DNA from 2 places in the Shewanella sp. SM71 genome. Region 2 is predicted to be linked to the other one. Evidence: riboswitches for the same ligand, from Rfam matches in the RefSeq annotation. Region 2 holds a riboswitch; the other holds the start of a gene.
The links. A riboswitch is a leader RNA that binds a small molecule or an ion and turns the genes downstream of it on or off. The one in region 2 is predicted to bind cobalamin.
Positions count from the first base shown of each region.

Region 1: linked by a shared signal. The riboswitch ahead of L5L97_RS02750 (TonB-dependent receptor) and the one ahead of L5L97_RS20055 (ABC transporter ATP-binding protein) in region 2 are both predicted to bind cobalamin.

Region 1 is NZ_JAKKRW010000002.1:61,221-65,454, reverse strand. Features, by position in the region: gene L5L97_RS02760 (LysR family transcriptional regulator) at 1-43, shown strand, start outside; gene L5L97_RS02755 (HDOD domain-containing protein) at 124-852, opposite strand; gene L5L97_RS02750 (TonB-dependent receptor) at 1,132-3,093, opposite strand; cobalamin riboswitch at 3,202-3,437, opposite strand; gene L5L97_RS02745 (hypothetical protein) at 3,572-4,234, opposite strand, start outside.
Region 2 is NZ_JAKKRW010000025.1:60,001-64,234, forward strand. Features, by position in the region: gene metH (methionine synthase) at 1-170, opposite strand, end outside; gene L5L97_RS20050 (histidine phosphatase family protein) at 440-1,165, shown strand; cobalamin riboswitch at 1,387-1,587, shown strand; gene L5L97_RS20055 (ABC transporter ATP-binding protein) at 1,687-2,562, shown strand; gene L5L97_RS20060 (FecCD family ABC transporter permease) at 2,559-3,689, shown strand; gene cobT (nicotinate-nucleotide--dimethylbenzimidazole phosphoribosyltransferase) at 3,898-4,234, shown strand, end outside.

The sequences.
Region 1 (4,234 bases), on a different contig from region 2:
GGTGGCGAGGGAAGGTTTATCCCGCCAGCAGAAGACGAATTAATGCGGGTGAAATTGACTAAAAAAGCCTGCGAATGCAGGCTTTTTTATTGAGTCAAATGACTATTTCATAGCATCGACAAATTACAGCGGATTCATCAACAATCCACGCATAGACAAGACACGGCGCAGTATCAACCCTGATGAATTAGGATTACGGGTCTGACGCAAATTATGGGCGATCATAAATTCTTGACGCAGATCCTGATCGAGATCTAACGCCTCGAACGCTTCGATGGTTAAGGTCTGTTGTTGATTATCAATCAATGACTTAATCACACTTAAAGGAAATGACTGTTCGGCATTAGCATTTAAATAGGCAAATGCGGTCAGTGCGATAATTTGGCCGAACACACTGAACAGAGCTAAGGTTTGTACTTCGTCAGCATCAACCTCCACACCTTCCATATCCGCTAAGCTATCTACCGCATCCGTTGCAATATCTTCAGTCAGCTTCCAATAACCTTGGACCAACTTTTTATAGGGCTGTGGCAGTTCATCGAGGCGTTCTTTTAAATAGAACGTAAAGGCGTAGCGATAGATATTAACTTGACCTAAGCGGATCAAAGCTTCTTTCAACGAGCGAGTTTTGTGATTTTCCACTACAGCAGCCTGTGCGGAATTACTGCGCATAAGCATGTGCGCTGCCAATGCGGGATCGCTCGAGATAATGTCAATCACATTACGAATGTCGCCTTCAGCAAGGATCGCTTTTTTGAGTGGAATTAGAATCCCTCGGCGGCCAATCACTTGCTCTTCGTTCGCTATGATAGCTCTAACTTGAGTAAAAACCTGTTGCTCAAGATCAGTCATAAGACACTTTACACCTGTTTATTAACAATAAGATGATTCGGTTACAGCTCACATCATACCTAAAATACTAAGAATTTCAGCAATAAACAGCAGAGTAAAATATAAATTACTCCTATTTAGTGATGACTGCCCGCTAACACTATAGATAACGACAATTAAACCACTCTACTAAAACGATATTCAAGACTATACCTATTTTAAGATTTATTCTTTGAACTCAGCGTAAAAACTAAAAAGCCAGACTGAGTCTGGCTTTGTTATTAGATAGCTCATTAATATTTAGAAGCGGTAGCCCACAGTGAAACGAATATCACGGCCTCGACCTGAGTAATAACCATTATATGTTCCACCACCATAATAGCCTGCGCTAACATAATCTTTATCGAATACATTATCGATACGCAGACTGGCAAGCCAAGCATCACGATTATAATTCAAGGCTAAATTACCAAGCACGTAACTTGCTAGCTTATCACCTTGATTAGCGTTATCGCCTTCGATAAAACGATCCCCCGTGTAGATAGCTTCGGCAAATACTTGGAAATGCTCAGCAAAATCCATGCTGACATAACCGCGTCCCGTGTGTTTTGCCACCCAAGACAGCTCTTTGCCATCGTTAGCACCATCGGTAAATTCGGCGTCGGTATAGTTATATTCCAGCCCTAGCTGCAGCGCTTTAGTGATCTGCCAATCCCAATCGGCACCCGCGCCATAACGACGAGAAGCGTCAGCATTGACGTTTGCACCGTTGAAATTTCCACCAATGGGTTTAACTGCACTCGAGTCATAAACAATTTCATCCTCTAAATCGAGACGATATAGGCTGACTCGCAGAGTTTGACTAGCGACAGCCCAATCCCAACCCGCCTCATAGGAACGGCCTGTTTGCGGCTTTAAGCCAAATACGCCCGGCGATGTATAAGCTTGCTCATCCACTTTGGCAAAACGGAAGTTATCATCGGCGCGCACATAGAGTCTGTGCTCCGCAGTTGGGCGGTAATTTAAACCCAGTTCGAATGCGTGGGCATTTTCGTCTAAATCCATGCCATTAGGATAGACATTGCCATCGACTAACTCATCGGTCACTCGTGCATAACGACCACCCACAACGTAACTTAAAGTATGGCTTAAAGGCACTGTAGCTTGTAGATAGGCGCTTTGCATTTGCTGCACATTACTGCGCGCCATAGTGTCAAAATCAGCCTTGCCACGGCTGATGTCTAAACCTGTGACTAGGTTTAGCTCGCCTTGACGCGTGCTGTAATTCGCTAACGCTTTAGGGCTAAACATTAACAGTGAGCGTGTGTTATGGCTGTTCGCCCCCCAATTAAGAGAAGACACTAAGGTATCGCTGTAATCTAAATCCGCCGCCAGCGCCCAGTTTTGATTAAGCTGATGCTTGTAACCCGTTCGCGCCGCAGTGGTCATCTCGTGGGCATACTCTACCTTATTTGATGAAGCACGGGGATCGTCTTTAAATTGCTTTTCAGTAAGCGAGCCCGGATTTTCACGATCGTTATCGTAGTAGCTGGTTTCAACAAAGAACGAGTCTGTGGCTGTTTTATATTGAATGCGGCCAAGAATAGAGCCGGTTTCGTTGGCATTATGCTGGCGATAGTTGTCACCTTGGTTGTAACTACCGGTGAAAAAGTAACGCCAATCTTTGTTGATCGCGCCAGACACATCACCACGACCTTCATAGGTATCAAAGCTACCGCCAGATAACTGCACGCTGCCGCCAGTATTTTCAGGGGACTTAGTGACAATATTAATCACCCCGCCCACGGCTTGATCGCCATAAAGTACACCTGCACTACCCGATAAAATTTCAATACGATCCACTTGATTAAGCGGAATGGCATTAAGGCTAGGTGCGGCGATATCGATATTATTGAGACGACGACCATCAAGTAAAATCAGCGTGTTATTAACGGCAGTGCTGGCGCTAAAACCACGCATAGCAAAGCTAGTTCCAATATTGTTATCCGAAATTTGAATACCGCTTTGACCGCGTAAGACGTCGGTCAAATTAGTCGCGCCACTCATTTCAATAGCCGCGGCATCAATCACATTCACATTGGCGGCAATATTTAACGGGGTCTTATCAGAGCGGCCGATCACGACAAGATGCTCGTCGACTTTAGCTGTGCTGGTATCGTCAGCCGCCATAACGGGCGCGATAATTGAAAAACTGCAAAGGCTGCCGATCAGCAGCGCGATTTTTGTTGGATTTGTTCCCATTTTACCTTTAACTCCTGCAAGGAAAACGGGGCATTGACGCCACGATACCGTTAATTCAGTCGTAAATACTGACGGTGATTATCGCATTTTGAGATCTGCCCACCGAAATCTCAAAAACACCTTTAGGGCCGGTCTCCGGACTTAGGCTATGTTAATCCATTAAAAGTTAGATTAACGCGAGACTGACCTTTCACATTCTGACTTTCGGGTTCAGTCTTGAACACACCAATCAAACGCGGTCTTCTCTCACCTTTTACCGTTGCGGGGGCAGTGCCAGAATTTCACTGGCTTCCCGATTATCTCACGACACTATCATCGTAAGCACCACAGAAGGTTGACTCAAAATTAGGTTCAAAGGGCGTACAATCTGTTAACGCCCAACAAGGCTCAGAGCATATCAGACCTGAGCGCGCGCATTATAGACGTCTATACGGATGAAAGTCCATTAATCTCAAGTTAGCGAGAAAACTCACATGAGCTAGAAAACACCATCCCAGTTTTTTGCCGCAGGTTTTGGTCTGTCTTTGCTCAAAATCGCCTGACGCTGCTCAGGGGTTTCGCATTGGGCAACGGGAGTAAAATCCAGCGGTTTAATCACTAACGAGTCAGCAGGTTGCACTGGCGACTTGTCGAACATTGGCAAATTCATCGACCAAGAGACCAGCTCCCCCTTTTCGCTGATGCCAACATAACCGTCATTTGCGCCATCTAACCAAGTAAGGCGCGGAATACGTGCAATCAACTTCTCCACATTTTCACGGTTGGCGCGATAACCAACAGGCACCACTTTGCCATCGGGACGCGTAAACACAAAGGAGGCAGGCCCTTGGGTAATGATGCTGCCTTCCTGCCAATATTTATCAAGAATCTCTTGGGCATAGTGAAACCCAAACATATGAGCGTAATCAGTATCGTCGGCCACTATTTGCGGCACGGCCTTATCCCGCAGTAATAAAAAGCCTGAGCCAATGCTGATAATCTCTTTTACCCCTGTGATATTGGTTTTTTTAATCCAATCGACACCACAGTTAATCCCATCGCCCCAAAAATGCGCATCCCCCGTAGGACTTAAAATCGCAAAGGCACAATTGTTTGCCGTCATACTCGCCACATCCTTTAAGGCGCTGCGGATCGAGTAAGC
Region 2 (4,234 bases):
TTGACATCCGTATGCCAATCTTTAAAACGTTCGCCGCGATAGTCCTCTTCTTCCAGCTTGTAGCCTTGGATCATAGTGCCCATGGCACCGTCTAAGATCAGAATGCGCTCTGCAAGCTGTTTGCGAATGTCTGCTAATATTTGGCTGGCTTTGGTTGAGGGTATCGTCATAAATAATTACCTTAAATACAGCTAAGTTAAGTCCAAAAATCGGCCATTGTTATGCTAAGTGCATTTTATTGTCGTCTGCCGACATTTTTTGAATACTTGTTCTTAAAAATTTGTTTTGGACATTTAAACGTATAGACGTCCATAATACGCGACTTATGATTGTCAGGGCAAGATGAAAGTCAAAGGCATTAGGAGCGAGAATCGAGAATCAAGAATTTAGGCCCTCGGCTTGAGTTCCTAGCATCTAGTCCCTAACTAAAAAGGCATATATGAAACAAGTTCGATTGTTATTGTTGCGCCACGGTGAGTGTGAAGGCGGCGCTATTTTGCGGGGTCGTGTGGATGTGCCTTTAAGCAAAAAGGGTTGGCAACAAATGTCGGCAGCAGTTGAGTCACAGGCCAGCGTGTGTAGCGCGATTTATAGCTCGACTTCACGCCGTTGCGCCGATTTTGCCCACGCTTTTGCCGCCGAGCTGCATTCGACGGCGGCACTGATATCTGAGTCAAGGCCATTGCAGGCGCAGTGTTTGTCGGGTTTACGGGAAATTGATTTTGGTGATTGGGACGGTTGTCGGCTCGATGAACTGTATCAACAAGAGGGCGAACACTTAGCGGCGTATTGGCAAAACCCTTGGCAAACTCCGCCGCCTAATGGTGAAACTATGGCAAGTTTTGAGTCGCGGGTGAATGGGACGATTGACCAGATACTCGCCGCCGAGTTTGAACGATTGACCCTTGACTCACATAAAATGGGTAATGAAAACAGTGCCGTTAATGAAACCACTGTCAATATGCCAGCCACTCAAGTGTGGGTCGTGACCCACGGCGGGGTGATCCGTCACTTAATGGCGCGTGCCTTAGGGGTTGAACGGGCGGTGGGGTTTTATAGTCAACTCGATTTACCCGTGGCGGCCGTGGTGAGCATTAATGTGCTGCAAGATGAACAGGGTGCCTGCTATTGGCGTTTAGATTGGCCGAGTGGGCGCAGGTGTTGAGGCCTTATTTCACGACCTAGGAGTTATGGTGTAGGCGTGATTGTTTGGCGAGAATAAGCTGACATGAAAATATTCTGATTTAAACAGCATTGCCTAATGGGATAGATGTAGGATAATGCTTTTCCCTGACGTTTGAACGAGATAGCGTATTACATGCGCAATGAGTGATAACGTCGCAGAAATAGGTGTTGGGAATAGACTCTCTTTGTTCGAATCGCTCCGCTGTTTTAATTAATAGTGGCGTTGTTAACAAAGAGCATATCAACCCAAACATAATAGGGAATCGGGGAGCTGCTCGTCAGTCAGCCCGAACTGTGCCCGCAACTGTGAGTAGTTTAAAGAAGCACCTAGATTCTAGATTCTAGAGCCTAGCTCCTTCTTTTCTACAAGTCAGGAGACCTGCCTATTTCTGTTATCGCTGCGTGCAGCCTTAGTTCTCGAGCGGGTGACTCGAGGGAGCAGATGACAATATGCACAACCTTTTTTTATACAGGTTTGGACTCGATAGGAGCGCCGCTTAGGTGAAACTTTCTGCAATCCAAACTAACAGCCCCGTGAATGACACTAACCCATCATTGAGCCCGTCAGTCGCGCTTAATGTGAGCCAGTTGAGCTGGTGTATCGATGGCAAAACCATACTTTCCAATATTAACTTTACGCTGCCAACGGGGCAGATGCTGGGGCTGATTGGCCCTAACGGTGCGGGCAAGTCTAGCTTGCTGCGCTGTTTGTATCGGTTTGTTCGCCAGACTCAGGGCAAAATTACCCTTTTTGATCAAGATATTGAGCGCTTGTCGCCCAAGGCGTTTGCCTGTCGCGTCGCCGTAGTGCAGCAGGATACACCGCACTATTTTGACCTCACCACAGAGCAATTGGTCAGCATGGGCTTAACGCCCCACAAGGGCATGTTCGATACCAATTCGAGCTGTGATACTGAGCGTATTGCTAAGGCTTTAGAGAAAGTCGGCTTGAGCCATAAGATGCACCAACAATATGAGCACTTATCTGGCGGTGAAAAGCAACGCGCCTTGATTGCCCGCGCCATAGTGCAGCAGCCGCAGCTTTTAATCCTCGATGAGCCAACGAACCACCTCGATGTGCGCTATCAAATTCAAATCCTCGAATTAGTGCGTAGTCTTGGCATCAGCGTGATTGCCTCTATTCATGATCTTAATTTAGCCAGTGCCCTGTGCGACAGTTTGTTGTTGATCCATAACGGGGAAGTCAGCGCTATGGGGACGCCAACCGAAGTATTAACCGAGGCGCGAATTGGCGATGTGTTTGGCGTGTGTGCTCAGGTATCGCCCCATCCACAACATAAAAAGCCCTTAATCAGCTATTTTTATGGTTATCACCATGTAGATCATGGCCTGAATGAGCGAGGCGAGGGTGGATGACTCAGGGGAGTAAACAATATTTCATCTCATATTTGGGGCGTATCGTGACACCGTTGACGAGACAACAACTGATGCTGCTCGTATTAGGTATCATCACTTTGATAACGCCTATTGCCGCGACGAGTTTTGGTGCGGCGAACATCAGTTTTACGGATGTTATTCAAGTATTTATCAATAAGGCGACGAACCTCACTCAAGCCAATGGCATGACTGAGCGCATTGTGATGGAGCTCAGGCTACCGCGCATTTTACTGGCTTTTGTGGCGGGTGCGGGTTTGTCACTGGCGGGCAGTGTGTTGCAAACCGTGACTCGCAATCCGCTCGCCGATCCCTATTTGTTTGGCATTAGCTCAGGCGCGTCCTTTGGCGCTGTGGTGATGTTGACCTTATTCACTGGCTCTGGATTTTTTGATAATGCGGGTATGACGGCACATTCTGGGCTTTTTAGCGGTTCGGGTGCCTTGTCTGGATTACTTTGGTTTAGCTTGCCCTTGGGCGCTTTTATTGGCGCGAGTTTGTCGGTGCTAATAGTGCTTGCCTTGTCTGGGCTTGGGCTTAATAGCCAAGTGGAGCGCATGTTGCTCTCTGGTGTGGCGACCTCCTTTATGTTCGGCGCATTAACGAGTTTGCTGCTGTATTTCGCCAGTCCGCAGGCGACAGCCTCTGTGCTGTTTTGGAGTTTAGGCAGTTTTGCAAAGGCCAGTTGGTCTTTGTTAGTACTGCCGACACTGGTTATTGGCGCGAGTTTATTCATTATTTTAGGCATGAAACGGCAGATCATGGCGTTGCAGGCGGGGGATGAAACGGCGCATACCTTAGGGGTGAATGTGCCTAAGCTGCGTCTCAATATGTTGCTGCTCTGCTCCTTGATTACCGCTATTTTGGTGGCTACCTGTGGCGGTATCGGTTTTGTCGGGTTAATGATCCCCCACACAGTACGCATGCTGTTCCCCGGTCGTCAGCCGATTTTATTAACGGCGTTGGTGGGCGGATTATTTATGGTGTGGATTGATGTATTAGCGCGCTGTTTATTGGGTAATCAAGAGTTGCCTGTGGGCATTATCACGGCCGCCATAGGTAGCATGTTCTTTTTGCTGATTTTGCGTAAGCGTAGAGTCATGCCGTAAATACAAGGTCATGCCGTAGGCACCTAGTCAGGACGTAAACCCAGAGTTAAGTCGTCATCCTAGAGTCATGTCGTAAGTGCAGACTGACGGGATAATCAGTATTTCTGTTGATATCCCACCCGCGATTGGAAATGCACAATTGGACATGTTCGTCATAAACGCGGGATGCGTTGTGGTTATTTAATGTAGATTACAAAGTGGAGTGTGGATGTCTCAGTCAGCCGTGTCTTTTCAAATAAGCCCTGTGAGTAAAGCGCAGGATCTGGTGATTCTGCAGAAAATTGATCTTAAGACTAAGCCGCCCGGTGCCTTAGGTCAGCTCGAATCCTTAGCCTTGCAGATTGCCCGCGTGCAAGCGACTGATTTGCAACAAACGGGGCAGCCACAAACGGATGTGCTCAAAATAGTCCGTCCAACCATGTTAGTGTTTGCGGGGGATCATGGCATTGCCGCAGAAGGCGTGTCGATTGCCCCTAGCGAAGTGACTCACCAAATGGTGCAAAACTTTGCCCATGGCGGCGCGGCGATTAACGTTTTTTGTCGGC